Regions from separate parts of the Flavobacterium hauense genome, predicted to be linked through region 1. Evidence: riboswitches for the same ligand, from Rfam matches in the RefSeq annotation. Region 1 holds a riboswitch; the other holds the start of a gene.
The links. Region 1 has a riboswitch for cobalamin ahead of ACX0HA_RS01050 (TonB-dependent receptor plug domain-containing protein). Riboswitches for the same ligand answer to the same signal wherever they lie in the genome.
Positions count from the first base shown of each region.

Region 2: linked by a shared signal. The riboswitch ahead of metE (5-methyltetrahydropteroyltriglutamate--homocysteine S-methyltransferase) and the one ahead of ACX0HA_RS01050 (TonB-dependent receptor plug domain-containing protein) in region 1 are both predicted to bind cobalamin.

Region 1 is NZ_JBTKVX010000001.1:221,833-229,908, forward strand. Features, by position in the region: gene ACX0HA_RS01035 (ABC transporter ATP-binding protein) at 42-830, opposite strand; gene ACX0HA_RS01040 (iron chelate uptake ABC transporter family permease subunit) at 833-1,861, opposite strand; gene ACX0HA_RS01045 (ABC transporter substrate-binding protein) at 1,868-3,004, opposite strand; cobalamin riboswitch at 3,058-3,271, shown strand; gene ACX0HA_RS01050 (TonB-dependent receptor plug domain-containing protein) at 3,301-5,127, shown strand; gene ACX0HA_RS01055 (YncE family protein) at 5,133-6,206, shown strand; gene ACX0HA_RS01060 (DUF5074 domain-containing protein) at 6,222-7,499, shown strand; gene ACX0HA_RS01065 (T9SS type A sorting domain-containing protein) at 7,499-8,076, shown strand, end outside.
Region 2 is NZ_JBTKVX010000006.1:123,232-131,307, reverse strand. Features, by position in the region: gene ACX0HA_RS05830 (response regulator transcription factor) at 1-226, opposite strand, end outside; gene ACX0HA_RS05825 (sensor histidine kinase) at 223-1,575, opposite strand; gene ACX0HA_RS05820 (outer membrane beta-barrel family protein) at 1,725-4,145, shown strand; cobalamin riboswitch at 4,250-4,442, shown strand; gene metE (5-methyltetrahydropteroyltriglutamate--homocysteine S-methyltransferase) at 4,579-6,888, shown strand; gene ACX0HA_RS05810 (beta-ketoacyl-ACP synthase III) at 6,949-7,950, shown strand; gene ACX0HA_RS05805 (acyl-CoA thioesterase) at 7,959-8,076, shown strand, end outside.

The DNA.
Region 1 (8,076 bases):
TAATCAATACAATGCTTATTTGTGTTTAGCTTTTGTTAAAGCTATTCTCCATTTACGGTAAAACCGCCTTTTTTCGCATCAAAATGGATTGTTTTATCATTAAAAAGCCTGTCGAAGATGTTGTTTTCGATCAAATGCTGAGGTGTGCCCTGTATAACATTTCCATCTGCCATTACAACAATTTCGTCACTAAGCTGCAGTGCGAGGTCAAGGTCGTGCGTAGAGTAGAGGATGCATTTACCGGTTTCTGTCGCCAGTTTTTTAAGCAGCCTGATGAGGTTTACCTTATGCTGAAGGTCAAGATGTGTAGTAGGTTCATCGAGTACAATAAGTGGTGTATCCTGTGCAAGAGCCCGTGCAATCAGTACTTTTTGCAGTTGGCCATCGCTTATCTCAAAGTGTTTTTTGTGTGCAATAGCCTCAATTTGTGTCAGGGTTATGGCCTCATTTACCTTGTCAAGGTCTTCAGGGCTCAGGGTACCAAGCCAGTTGGTATAGGGCTGCCTTCCAAGTGCCACCAGTTCAAAAACGCTCAGATTACTTGGCGGAAGGCTCTCGGTGAGTACTACGGCAAGGTTTTGTGCGAGTCCAGCTGAGGTATAAGATGTTATGTTCTTGCTATTAAGGAGCACTTCACCGGCAATTGGTTTCTGAATACCGGTAAGGGTGCGCAACAGGGTAGATTTGCCTATGCCATTTGCCCCAATGAGCGCAATTAGGCTTCCTTCGGCGAATGCCAGATCAATATCTTTTGCTATGGTATCTACCTTTTTTTTATGATGGTAACCAATACCGAGATGCTGTGCCGATAATATGATGTTCTTTCCCATGATTATACCGGTTTATGTTTGCGCATCAGCAGCCAGATGACTATCGGCGCACCAATAATGGATGTTATAGCGTTGATGGGCAATACATATTCGCTACCCGGCATTTGGGTAAATGTATCGCAAACCAATAATATGATGGCTCCTGTTAGTAATGTTCCTGCATACAAGATAAGGTGGCTGCTGGTTTTAAATACCAGTTTGGCAATATGCGGAACCACAAGCCCCACAAAGGCAATAGGCCCTGTAAAAGCAGTTATGGTTCCCGTTAGCAGACTGGCTGCCAGTATGATTATGAATCGTGTTCTCCTGAAGTTGATACCCATGCTTTTAGCATAGCGTTCGCCAAGCAATAAGGCATCGAGGGGCTTTATGCAAAGAGCAGACAGCAACAACCCAACCAAGCAGGCAACAAGCAGTATAATAATATCTTCCCACGCTAAATTACCAAGGCTGCCTAACGACCAGAACGTGAATTTCTGTAATTGTTCTGAAGTGCTGAAAAAGGTAAGTACACCCACGATTGCTCCTGTAAAGCTTGAGAACATAAGCCCTATGATGAGTATGGCCATGGTATCTCTCAATCGTTGCGACACGACAAGTATAGCGAGCAATACAAGAAAGCTTCCGGCAGTCGAAGCCAATACAATCCCATAGGGAGAAAGGAAAAACCCGGCAAGGATTGCCGGTAAAATGCCTGCTCCCAGTATTACGAAAGCAACACCAAGGCTTGCTCCCGAACTCAGTCCCAACACATCGGGTCCGGCAAGAGGATTGCGAAAAAGCGTCTGCATCAGCAATCCGCTTACGGATAGCCCCATACCAGCAAGTAGTGCTGTTATGGCTTTTGGCAAACGATAATGCACTATGATATAATCCCAGGCAGGTTTAGAGGTTTCACCGCCTGTAAGGCTATGTACGACATCTGTAAACGGAATCTTTACCGAACCCAGGCTAAGGTTCAGCAAAAAGGCCAGTACAAGAGCGATGCCCAGTATGGTAAAAAGCGCTATGTTCCTCTTTTGGTTATGCAAGGGGTTTTATTTTAGTTTTTCAAAAAAGTAGGTTTGATAACCCGGCAGCAATTCAGGGTGCAGTATAGCTATCAGGTCTTTCAGTACAAGATCAGGGCGGTTAGGAGCCAGTTCATAATAAATAAGTCCGCCTTTAGCCCCTTTTTTACTGCTGTACGAATATACGTTTTTTGTCTTGAATGCTTTAAACTGCGCATAATGCGGATTGGCATCGGTCATTTCCTTAAAGGTTGTAAACTGGCTCGGGCCTATCCAGCAGTCGGCATTTTCTGCTTTGTCAAGTACCGTTTCAAAGGAAAGGTTCAGGCTTCCCGTGCCTTCAGAGTCGGCCCAAAGATAATCCGCTTTTGCATCCTTCAGGAATAGTGCAGCCCAGCTTCCGCCTTGAGGCAGGTACCAGTGGTCCTGAAACATGGCACCGCTTAATACTGTAGGTCTTGTAGTAGCTTTTTGCGCGAGTTTCAGGGCTTCTTTATAACCTTTTTCGATGTCGGAAAACAGCTTGTCGGCTTTGTCTTCCTGATCGTATAACGCCCCGAAGAACTTTATCCATTCGGCTTTACCCAAAGGCGTTTGCTCAGTCCAGTCGCCGTTATATAATACTTTAAGTCCGCTTTTTTCAAGGCTGTTCAGCGATTTGTTATTACTGCTGATACTGAAGCCTACAACTGCTTCCGGGGCAAGGTCGATCATCACTTCGGTATTAAGGCTTTCGTTGGCGCCGGCCTCTTTTACTTTGCCGCTGTCAATACGGCTTCTCACTTTCTCTGACGAAATGAAGTCCGTTCCGGGAAAGCCCACAAGTGTGTTTACTACGCCAAGAGCTTCCAGCGATGGGATGTGAGTTGTTGAGGTTACCACTACGGTTTTAAGCGGTACCTGAACGGTAGTATACTGTTTAAGGCTGTCAGGAATTATGCCTCCTTTTTTTTGCATAACATAAGTAAAAACCTCTTTTGCATCGGGCCACGGATTGCTCACTTTTACAACGGTGTAACCGTCATAACGGTACATTTGTAATCCCTGTGCATGCTGTATGGCATTTACTGCATTAGTATTTTTGTGCGTTTCGGCTTTTTGGTCGTTTTTGCAGCCTGCCATTGCAAATACTACAAAAAGTAAGAGATAAAATGTGTTTTTCATAAAAAATATTCAACAGATGCAAATGTATAAATTTATTATATCAACAATAATACTATATTTGCAGCACTTAAGGTTGTGATGTTTTTTATAAGAATATCACATTAAAAGGGAATCAGGTTTAATACCTGAGCTGTTCCCGCAACTGTAAGCTTATCCGTCGTTGAGGCGGAGGCTGTTGTAAACTACAAACCACTGTGCGCCATTGCGTAACGGGAAGGGAAACAACAGTACGCAAGCCAGGAGACCTGCCTTAGTATAACTAATATCGGGCTTTCGGGAAAAAAGGCTTGCGAATTATGACGCTAAAAAAATTCATTTTACCTATATTGCTACTAATGTGCCACTACCTGTCGGCACAGAGTGATACTATTGCCCTTACTGAAGTAATTATATCCGATACGCAGCTTCGCGATTTTTCTGATTCACAGTCGGTACAAAAGCTCAATGATTCTGTTATCGGCAGGAATGCAGCATCATTAACTTCACTGCTTAATTACAATACGAATATCTATTTCAAGGAAAACGGACTCGGGATGGTGTCTTCTCCATCTTTTCGTGGTACTACGGCTTCGCAAACAGCTGTGGTATGGAATGGTATCAATATTAATTCGCAGCTTAACGGCCAAACTGACTTTAATGTGCTTAATACTCGAGATTTCAACAACATCAGCGTGAGGGCCGGTGGTGGCAGCGTGGCCTACGGAAGCAGCGCAATAGGGGGCAGCATCCACCTGAATAATGACCTTGCTTTTGGAAACAGGTTCGACAACAGCCTGCGTACTGATTATGGAAACTATAAAACCATAGGGATAAATTACCGTGTAGATGCCGCAACCGATGATTTCAGTACTAATGCCAGCATCAGCCGCAATAGTTCTGACAATGATTATGGGTATCCGGGGACGAATAAGACCAATGAGAACGGACAATACTACAATACAAGCCTTAATGTGGGTATGGCTTACAAGCTGAATCCTAAAAATATAATTCGTTTTTACAGTTATCTGTTTGATGGGGAAAGGCATTTTTCGGGCACTCTGGCTGCACCTTCACGAAGCAAATACCAGTCTATCGATGCCCGTAACCTTGTAGAGTGGAGCGGTTACTATGGCAAATTTACGTCGAGGCTTAAAGGTGCTTACCTGTATGAAAAATACAAATATTTCGAGAATTATAAGAATGATATCTATTCTTTTGGCAACATAAAGACCTATATAGCACGATATGACCTTACCTATGATGTTTCCGAAGCCATAAAGCTGAATACCATACTGGATTATACCCATAATAACGGAGAGGGATCAGATATCATTAATAAAAAAAGGGATATCGGTTCTGCCAGCCTGCTGATGAAGCACGCTCTAACCAACAGGCTCAGGTATGAGCTGGGAGTTCGAAAAGAACTTACCGAAAGTTATGAAAGCCCTGTGCTCTTCTCTGCAGGAACCGAAATCGATGTTACCGGTTTTTATACCATAAGGCTAAATGCATCCCGCAATTTCAGAATTCCTACCTACAACGACCTGTATTGGACCGGAAGTGGTAATCCTGACCTGAAGCCCGAAAGTTCTTATCAGGGGGAGATTGGCAATGTGCTGAAGTTTAAGGGCTTCATGCTGAGTGTTACAGGCTATTATATAGATATGACAAACATGCTGCGCTGGACACCCGGCACAAACGGCATTTGGAGTCCGGGAAATGTTGGGAAGGCCAAAAGTTATGGTGTTGAGTCATTGCTTAACTGGAACAAAAAAATAGGCGCAGGCCATATCAGTATAACCGGGACTTATGCCTATACTATATCGCGCGAAGACGGGTCAGATGACCAGCTTATCTACGTGCCGCTGCACAAAGCTACTGCATCACTGGCTTATAGCTACAAGAGGGCATCGGTGTATTATAGGCATCTGTTTAACGGAGAAGTATTTACTACTGCCGACAATAGCTACAGCCTTGATCCTTATAACGTAGGCTCGGTAGGCGCGGAGTATACTTTTAAAGTGCTGAAAGGCATCGATGTAGGTGTACAGGTAAATAACCTGTGGGACCAGGAATACCTGGCCTATGAGGTAAGGCCTATGCCGGGACGCAATTATAACATGTATCTTAATTTTAATTTTTAATAAATATGAAACTACACAAACTAATCTTAACTGCAGTTGCAGGTTCTCTATTGTTTGTATCATGTAGCGATGATGACTCGAACAACAAGCCATCAGGAGCTTATGATAATGGTATGCTTATCCTTAACGAGGGTAATTTTGGTAAAGGAAATGCATCGATATCTTTTCTTTCGGATGCTGCCGGCGCGGTAGTGGAAAATAATATATTCGCTAATGTAAACAATGGTGATATTTTAGGTGATACCGGACAGGATATTGGCCTTGAGGGAGATCTTGCTTACATAGTGCTTAATGTGTCTAACAAGATAGAGATCGTTAACCGTTACACTTTTGCCAAAGTAGCAACTATCAGCAGCGGCCTTACAAACCCAAGATATATTGCTTTTGCAAATGGCAAAGCTTATGTTACCTGTTGGGGTGATGCTACCGTTACTACCGATGATTATGTTGCGGTTATTAACCTTGCGCTTAACAATGTAGGTACTACAATCCCGGTTGCTGAAGGTCCTGAAAGGATCGTTGAAGAAAACGGTAAACTTTATGTAGCTCATAAAGGTGGTTACGGCTACGGAAATACAGTTAGTGTAATTGAGGCAGCAAGCAATTCAGTTACAAAAACCATAACTGTAGGAAATGTGCCGGGTTCTCTTGAGGTAGAAAACGGTAACCTTTATGTATTAAGCAATGGTATGCCTTCATGGGGAGGGACTGAAACAGCCGGGCAGATTGATGTTATAAGCTTAAGTAATAATACAGTAACAAAAACTATAGCATTTACTGATCTTGCACACCCGTCTAACCTTGTTATAGAAGATAACAATATTTTCTATACTGTAGATAACGGTATATTCACAACTCCGCTTTCATCATTGACATTGCCTTCTACTCCTTTGTTTACGACAACTGATCAGGGTGTTTATGGTATTTACGCTTTTGCTGTAGAAGATGGACATATCTATATTGGTGATGCCGGAGACTATAAAACCCCGGGTAAAGTGTTTGTTTATTCTGCTACAGGGAGCCTTACAAATACATATACTGTAGGATTATTGCCTTCAGGTTTCTTCTTTAATGATTAATTACTACTATAACTAATGAAAAAATTTTTACTATCGGCTGTATTTGCAGCATCATTCCTGTCGGCATCGGCACAATACACAGACGGTATCCTGGTTCTTAATGAAGGAAATGCAGGTACTGACAATTCGAATGTATCATTTATTAAGGGCGGTGTAGTTCAGAATGGTATTTTTAGTGCAGCTAATGGCGGAGCAGCCCTGGGTGATACAGCCCAAAGCTTAGCGCTTAATAATGGTAAAGCTTATATTGTACTTAATATCTCTAACAAACTTGTGGTTGTTAATGCAGAGACATTTTTAGAAGAAGCTTCTATAGAAGAAGGCCTTACTAACCCAAGATACATTGCTTTTTACGGTACTAAAGCTTATGTTACCTGTTGGGGTGATGGCTCAGAAACAGGTCATTATGTGGCTGTAATTAATACTGCAACTAATACTATAGAGACTACGATAGCGCTTGAAGGCGGTATTGAAAGAATAATTACTGTTGGAGATAAGCTTTATGTTGCACATCAGGGAGGTTTTGGTTTTGGTACTAAGGTGTCTGTCATTAATCCGGCAACAAATTCTGTTGAAACAACTATAACTGTTGGTGATGTACCAAACTCTATCCTTGAAAAAGACGGATTCCTTTATGTGCTTTGTGGCGGTAAGCCAAGCTGGAGCCAGGCAGAAACGTCAGGTTCGTTCCATAAGATAGATCTTGTTGATAACACTGTTGTGCAGACTATCAATTTTTCGGATAATGCACATCCAGGCAATCTTGAGCTTGGAGGCGATAACTTTTTTTACACAGAGGGAGATAACGTTTACAGAATGGCATTGACAGCGACTACACTTCCTGAAACAGCATTTTTTACCATTACTCCGCAGGATGTATATGGTGTTTACGGTTTTGATATCGTAGATGGAAAGATATATGTTGCAGATGCTGTAGATTACGTGTCAGAAGGAGATGTATTTATGTATGATGTTGATGGGGTGTTTGGCCAGAAATATGACGTAGGCAAACTTCCAAACGCCATCTGTAAATCGGCTTCAGCAGTTGCAGGCAACGATGGTTTCAATGCACTTACTGTAAGCATTTATCCTAACCCTGCATCAGATGTATTATTTGTTAATACAGACAAAAGCGCTACTGTAAAACTTTATGACCTGACGGGAAGAACAGTTGCAGACCAGGCGCAGTACACAGCCACTGGTATCAATGTATCTCAACTTCCGGCAGGAACTTATTTTGCAGAGATCACTATAGAGAATACTAAGAGCGTTAAGCAATTTATCGTTCAATAATGAATAAAGGATTTTTGTATATCAGCCTTTTTACAGCCTGTCTGGCAAATGCGCAGCTGTCTTATCCACCGAAAGCGGGTGATGACGGAAGCACAGCCATACACAAAGACAGTAATGTGTTTGTGTCATGGGCTACTAATGTGCAGGTTGTAAGGGGGTATGTACAGATCTCAGATCCTTCGATATCTCATAACGGCAGTAATTATGCGAGTTATGGGAATCCGGAGACTGTCACAGGCATGCCGGACAATGATGCAGTGAGCCTTGGCGATGCCGGTACGGCAGTGATAACTTTTGCAGCTCCTATTGGGAATGGCGAAGGTTTTGATTTTGCTGTTTTTGAGAATGGTTCAGATACTTTTCTTGAACTGGCATTTGTAGAAGTTAGTTCTGACGGGACAAATTATTTCAGGTTTCCGTCACACAGCGAGACGCAGGCACAAACTCCAATTGGCGGTTTTGGTTTGCTTGACGCCAGGAATCTTAATAATCTTGCCGGTAAATACAGGGCAGATTATGGAACTCCATTTGACCTGTCTGATATTCCGGATAACGATCTGCTAAATAAGAACAGTGT
Region 2 (8,076 bases), on a different contig from region 1:
TTGGTGTTTCAGGATTTGCTGCAATAACTTTTTCAGCCAGCGTAAAGCCATCCATTTTTGGCATCATTACATCAAATACACAGATGTCGGGATTGGCTTCGGGGAATAAAGCCAATGCTTCGGCACCGTCTTTGGCCCAGGTAACGGTGAATCCGGATATCTCAAGATACTGTCTTAAAATGCTGGCATAATCAAAATCGTCTTCGGCTAATAATATATGCTTCACGGCTGTGGGATTGAAATTATAAATTGGGCACCATTGCCTTCTTCGCTGTTTACAGTGATACTGCCATTATACGCTTTAACCAATTGATGTACATAAAACAACCCGAGGCCAAGGCCTTTAGTAGTATGTATGTTGCCTTTTTGTACACGATAGAATTTTTCGAATATTGCTTTTTGTTCTTTTCTGGCAATGCCAATACCGTTGTCTTTTATGCGTAAGGTGGCATTCGCGTCTGTTTTCTGTAGGCTTATACTAATGGTGTCTGCACCATATTTTACAGCATTATCCAGAAGATTGATGAGCAGGGTAGCAAAATGAAACCTGTCCATATACAGGACAGCACCTAATGTCTCAACGTGTGTTGTAATGCCTGGATGCGAAAGCATAAAATCGTCCAGTATTTCTTTAATGGAGGTATTGTCGATTATCTGCTCCTGAGCAGCGGTGATGTTGCCTTCGGTCAGAGAAGCTTCGGTTACCTGTCCAAACAGCTTTTGCATACGCACATTTTGTCTGTCAATAATTTCGAGCGAATGCTTAAAATGCTCTTCGGTAAGCTGGCCTTCTTTCCGGTGAAGCGTTTTTACGGCAATATCAAGCGCGGCGAGGGGTGTCTGAAATTCGTGGGTTATGTTATTGATAAAGTCGGTCTTTATCTCGGCGATTTTTTTCTGAGTAATAAGATTCTTAATGGAGAGGTAAAACAGTATTACCACAAAACTAAGCAGCATTACCGAAAAGATAAGTAGCCCCGCCATTTTTATATATACACGCCTTTCCCAGTTGGCAATGCTGTAATAACGTTGGGACACGACTTCAAAAGTATATTCGGTAGTTGTTTTATGATCGTCGCTGTATTTCCCGTCCCGCCAGGTAGATCGTGATGCCGGTGTTTCGGGTGTGCCTGCTGTATTGTTGCCATAAAGCATTAGTTTACCTTTAAACAATGTGTCAGGAATTTTACTTCCGTCTCTCAGGAGTACAATTGTTTTCAGGTAATTGATATAATTTACCTCATATTGTTCAAAGATTTGGTTCTTATTGATGTACTCATCCATAACCTCTGATAAGGAGTCGGAAACTTTTGTTATCAGTTTTTTATAATCTTCTTTTTTGGCTTTATGGTCGTAATAATTTCGTATGAATTTACTGGTTTGAAGCATCCATGCTCCGTTTATGGAATCAAGCTTTCCGGAAGTTTCCAGCTCAAGGAACTGTTGGGTAATTTCAGCATTTGCCTCTTTGGCTTTCAGCTTATAGGTGTTATATATAAAATAGCCCTGTATCACGGCAAGTGCCGTAACCGTAATTATGCATCCAACAATAAGGAAAAGTATTTTACGCTTCATGTTCAGGGTTACTATATGCAAGATACAAAACTAAGGGTTTCTGCCATCACAAACATAGCCCGGCTAGCCATTAACCTGTCATTAACCTAGCATTAACCGTGCAGACCAAAACATTTGCAGAGATTTGCAGTAATCATCAATCAATCATCATGGGTTCAATCATCATCAATAAACGTTTGTTTTCATTTTTTATCACTTTCATTTCTCTTGCCTGTGCGGCGCAGAACCCCGCCGTATCCGGCAAGGTACTTGATGCCGGTAAGCAGCCGGTGGCATTCGCCAATGTAACCCTGAAGTTAGCGCTGAAGGATAGTACCTATATGAGAACATCTTTTACAGGAGAAGATGGCCGTTTTGAAATTGCAGCCAGTACAATGCATGGTAATTATACACTGACAATAAGTACTGTTGGTTTTGAAAGTTACACTACAGTACTTGAGGTTAAGGGTAATGTTACGGTACCTGATATTGTCCTGAAAACATCAGCGAAAGAATTGGAAGGGGTTGTTATAGACCAAAAAAGACCAGTAGTGCGTCGCAAGATAGACCGCCTTGAATTTGACGTTGAGAACTCGATACTATCTTCAGACAATGCCTGGGAGATCGTAAAGAAAACTCCGGGTGTCACTGCCTCGGGCGACGGGCTTTCCATCCGCGGAAGTAGCGGTATACTGGTAACCATTAACGATAAGAAGGTATACCTGAGCGGTACTGAACTTAAAAACCTTTTAGAAAATACTGACGGGAGTAATATAAAATCCATAGAAGTCATCACTACGCCTCCGGCAAAATATGAAGCCCAGGGAAGTGCAGTGCTTAATATCAAAATGAAAAAGAATATTGGAGGCGGCTATAAAGGCATGGTGACAGGTGCTTATGTACAGTCGATGTATCCTAAAGGAGTCGTGGCTACCAATCAATATTACAAGAATAAGAAGCTGACGCTCTTTGGCGGATATATGTTTGGTTCAGGACACTATTATACTGAAAACAAAGGTGAGGTAAAATATTTTGATCCCAATGGCGATGTAGCTTCAACCTGGAAAAGCGTAGAGAAGACAAATTACAGGGCATTGCAACAAAACAGTTATAACATCACGGCAGAATATGCCATAGATTCACTCAATACATTTACGGCTGGTTTCAACGGATTTCAAAGTCTTAAGAGTACGGCATTGGTGGATACGCCAACTTATATTTATGGACCTACAGGTCAGCTGGATTCGCTGTTTACCAGCCATACCCACAGGGACTATCCCGATAAGAACAGTACGCTTACGGCATCTTTTGAGCATAAGTTCAATGCAAAGCATAAGTTTGTACTCTCGTCAGATTATACCAAATATTATACGAATCAGGATCAGGGAATCAATACGGCTTTTTCACTGCCGGAGGCACCGCCTCACAGTCAGCAGGATATTCAGAGTAACGATACCCGCCGCATCAACCTGCTATCATTGCAGGCTGATTATAACGGCGAAATTGGGCAAACTAAAATTGAAGGAGGAGTGCGCTATGGTAATGTAGATGCCGAAAACAATTTTGACTATTACAGCGAAATTGATGGAGTTCCTATAACTGGCGATCTGTCTAATCGTTTCTTATATGATGAAACAATAATGGCAGGGTATATAGGTGCCGACCGCGAGTTCGGGAAATGGGGTTTTAAAGCAGGGCTTCGTGGTGAACACACTAAGCTTGAAGGTGACCTTGAAACAACCGGAGAGGTAAACGCACAAAACTACTTTAAGCTTTTCCCTTCGGCTTATGCTTTGTACAAGGCATCGGACAATCACCAGATAGGATTCTCGTATGGTAAGCGCATCATCAGGCCGCAGTATGGCATGCTTAATCCGTTCAGGTCATATAGTACGCCTTTTTCATATACTACAGGAAACCCGCAACTAAATCCGGCTTTAGCCCATAATCTGGGATTGCAGTATACACTCAAGAGTAAATATATGTTCGGCCTTTTTTACCGTTATGAAAAAGACCCGTTTAATATGATTACCTATCAGGATTATGCCACCAATACTATTATAACAGAATATACCAATATAAGCAGCAATACATCAGCCGGAGCTGAGTTCAATACCAATTTAGAATTATTCCCGTGGTGGGAAGCCGGAACTTTTATGACAGCTGGCTATCAGCAAAACAGTTTTCAGGGGGCAGACGGCCATATTCAGGAAATAGACCGCTGGACATTTTATGGCAATACCAATAACCGATTTACACTGAATAAAAAGAAGGACTTTTTTAGCGAAGTAAGTTTCTTTTATTCATCGCCGACGGTGCAGGGCGCTTATAAACTGGGAGACATTTCAAGTCTTTCGGTAAGTTTCAGGAAACGCTTTTGGGAAGGAAACGGAGAACTGTCGCTTATATTCTCTGATATTTATAAAGGGGAGAGGCAAACCACGACTACCAGTTATGCCAACCAATACAGTCGTTACAGTATGTATGGCGATTCGCAAAGCTTCAGGATACAGTTCAGGTACCGTTTTGGTAACCAGAAACTGGAAGACGGAAGGACCCGTCAGACCACCGAAGAACAGAACCGTTTATAAACAATAACGTTTGAGTTAGTTGCCCTGTCCCGCCAATACTGGCGGGACAGGGCTTTTTTTAGAAATATAGTTGGTATATTTGCCACCATAAGTTCTTTACTTAATTTCTTTCAAACGGAAATGGTTTTCGGCGAAAGCCGGGATTAAAAGGGAATCGTGTGTAAATCACGAACTGTCGCGCAACTGTAAGTGCCATACCAAGGTTTTTATCAATAATGTTCACTGTTTGCTCCGGCGAATGGGAAGGACGATAAAAACGGCACAAGTCAGGAGACCTGCCATTACTTACTTGACAATGCTTTCGCGGTTTGAAGCAATTGGTTTCGGTTTTTCGCATGGGATTCCCGTGTCCGTACCCTATTACTTCTTAAGGCATTGTGAAATAGAGCAAAAGGGCTTTTAACGAATTTATTAATTTATTAAAAGCAAAAAAATGTTCACAAACAATCTTGGCTACCCACGCATCGGTAGCGGCAGGGAATTAAAAAAAGCCTGCGAAAATTATTGGTCCGGCAAAATTTCCGGTCAGGAACTGGCAGCAATCGCTAAAGAGTTGAGGCTACAAAACTGGCAGCTTCAAAAACAAGCAGGGATAGACCTTATCCCTTCCAACGATTTTTCATTTTACGATCAGGTACTCGATCTTTCGTTTGCACTGGGAGCGATTCCTCCCCGTTATGAAAGCCTTAAAGGACAAAACGATACCGATCTATACTTTGCCATGGCTCGCGGTTACCAGAAAGATGGCCACGATATCACCGCTATGGAAATGACAAAATGGTTCGATACCAATTACCATTATATAGTCCCCGAATTTTATAAAGATCAGCAATTCTCGTTTTCCTCAAAAAAAGTTATCGAAGAGTTTATAGAGGCCAAAGAAGCGGGAATACTTACCAAGCCCGTACTGATAGGTCCTGTTTCTTACCTGCTTTTGGGTAAAGAAAAAGAAGAAGGCTTCGAAAAAATAAGCCTGATAAAAAACCTGTTGCCTGTTTATCTTGAGATTATTAATGAGCTTACGGAAAATGGCGCCGAATGGATACAGTTTGATGAGCCATTCCTGTCGCTCGACCTTTCCAAACAGGAAAAAGATGCTTTCGCTTATGTATACAAAGAAATTAAAAATACATTTCCTAAGCTAAAGGTACTGCTTACCACATATTTTGAAGGACTTGACGATAACGCCTGGCTTGCAGCATCGTTACCGGTATGCGCATTGCATATCGACCTTGTTCGTGCACCTGAACAGCTTGATATATTGCTAAATCTGATTCCTTCAGAAATGAGCCTCTCATTGGGAATTGTAGATGGGCGAAACATCTGGAAGAACGATTTTCAGTCATCACTTAAGATAATAGACAAAGCATCTAAAAAGATAAGCAGAGATCGCATCCTTATTGCGGCCTCATGTTCATTGCTGCATTCGCCTTATGATCTCGATAATGAGAGCAATGAAGTGGCATTATCTGCTGAAGTAAAACAATGGATGGCATTTGCCAAACAAAAGATACAGGAGGTTGTTGTACTGAAGCAATTGGCAAATAGTGAAAACATCACCTTTGCGGCAAATGCATTAAAAGAAAATATTGATGCTATAACTACAAGAAAGACATCGCCACTAATACATAATGGCTTAGTACAACAGCGTGTGGCCGGAATTACTGATGAACAGGCACAGCGTAATAACCCGTTCAGCATAAGAGAGCAGTTACAGGCAGCATCATTAAATCTGCCATTATTCCCTACCACAACAATAGGGTCGTTTCCGCAGACTGCCGAAGTACGCAGTTGGAGAAACAGCCTGAAAAAAGGTGATATTACGGAGAAACGCTATGAAGAGCTTGTGAAAAAAGAGACCGAAGAAACCATACGTTTTCAGGAAGAGACCGGAATTGATGTACTGGTTCATGGCGAATTTGAGCGCAATGACATGGTGGAATATTTTGGCGAACAGCTGGCCGGTTTTGCTTTTACCCAAAATGGCTGGGTGCAAAGCTATGGCAGCCGTTGCGTAAAACCACCTGTAATTTATGGGGATGTTTCCAGGCCGGAGCCAATGACGGTAAAATGGTCGGCGTATGCACAATCACTTACCGATAAACTGGTGAAAGGAATGCTTACCGGACCTGTTACAATACTGCAATGGTCTTTTGTGCGTGACGATCAGCCGCGCCGCGATACCTGTATGCAGATTGCCCTTGCCATCAGGGATGAGGTAAACGACCTTGAACGTTCAGGGATTAAAGTGATACAGATCGATGAGCCTGCTATCAGGGAAGGCCTTCCGTTGCGAAAAAGCGAATGGCAGGAGTACCTTGAATGGGCTGTTAAGGCTTTCAGAGTATCTGCATCGGGGGTTGAAGACACAACCCAGATACATACCCACATGTGCTATTCTGAATTTAACGATATCATTAAGAACATTGCCGACATGGATGCCGATGTGATTACCATAGAATGCTCACGTTCGCAAATGGAATTGCTTGATGCCTTTGCCGATTTTAAATACCCGAACCAGATTGGGCCGGGAGTATATGATATACATTCTCCGCGTGTACCATCAAAAGATGAGATGGTTGCCCTTATGGATAAAGCACAAAGGGTTATCCCTGCAAAACAATTATGGATTAATCCTGATTGTGGGCTTAAGACCCGCCATTGGGAGGAAACCCGAAAAGCGCTGGCAGAGATGGTAAATGCTGCACACGAATTGCGTGTAGCACATACTGTCAGCTTATAGACTGACCCTTATCCCTGTCATTTTTGATGGCAGGGATAATTTTGAATAAAATACCATTATATGAATACCAAAATAAACGCAGCAATTACTGCTGTGGGTGGTTATGTGCCCCAAAGAATACTTGATAATGCCACCCTTGAAAAAATGGTGGATACATCTGACGAATGGATCGTTACCCGTACAGGGATAAAAGAACGCAGAATACTTGAAGAAGGAAAAGCCACATCAGATATGGCTGCCCTTGCGATTAAGGACTTGCTTGAAAATTCAGGTGTAAAGCCTGAAGAGATAGAAGTTTTGATACTCGCTACCTCTACACCCGATAATGTGCTATCGCCTGCAGCACCACTAGTCTGCCACAAAGCAGGGCTTGTAAATGCATGGGGTTTTGACCTTAATGCGGCCTGTAGCGGCTTTTTATATGCGCTTTCGGTCGCGGCATCGCTGATAGAAAGCGGCAGGCATAAAAAAGTACTTTTAGTAGGTGCTGATAAGATGAGCACAATTGTAAACTATGAAGACCGCAATACCTGTGTGCTTTTTGGAGATGGAGCCGGAGTCGTACTGCTCGAACCATCTGATGATGATTCAGGGATTTTGGATAACATCTATCATTCTGATGGAGGCGGGGTACAATTTCTTTCGGTTCCGGCAGGAGGGTCGGCTGAAGGGACATCTCAGCAAACACTGGATGATAAAAGGCATTATGTACAGCAGGATGGGCGTACCGTTTTTAAGAATGCCATAAACGGAATGACTTCAGCAAGTAAAGAGCTGCTTCAAAAACTGAATCTGACGACAGATGATATCAACTGGGTTGTGCCACATCAGGCCAACCTGCGCATTATAGATTCGGTAGGGCATAACCTTGGTATTCCTAAAGAAAAGATCAAAGTAAATATTGAGCGTTACGGTAACACCACGGCAGCAACCTTACCGCTTTGCCTTTGGGATTTTCATAACGATTTTAAACCCGGCGATAAGATATTGCTAACCGCGTTTGGTGCCGGATTCACGTGGGGAAGTACCTGCATCGTGTGGGGAAAACTTAAAAATAAATAAAACAAGAAATGACATTACAAGAAAAAATAGACGCAGCACAAACACATATATTTAAAGCAATATTTCCTAATACAACCAATCATTACGATACCCTTTTTGGAGGTATGGCCATGCATCTTATGGATG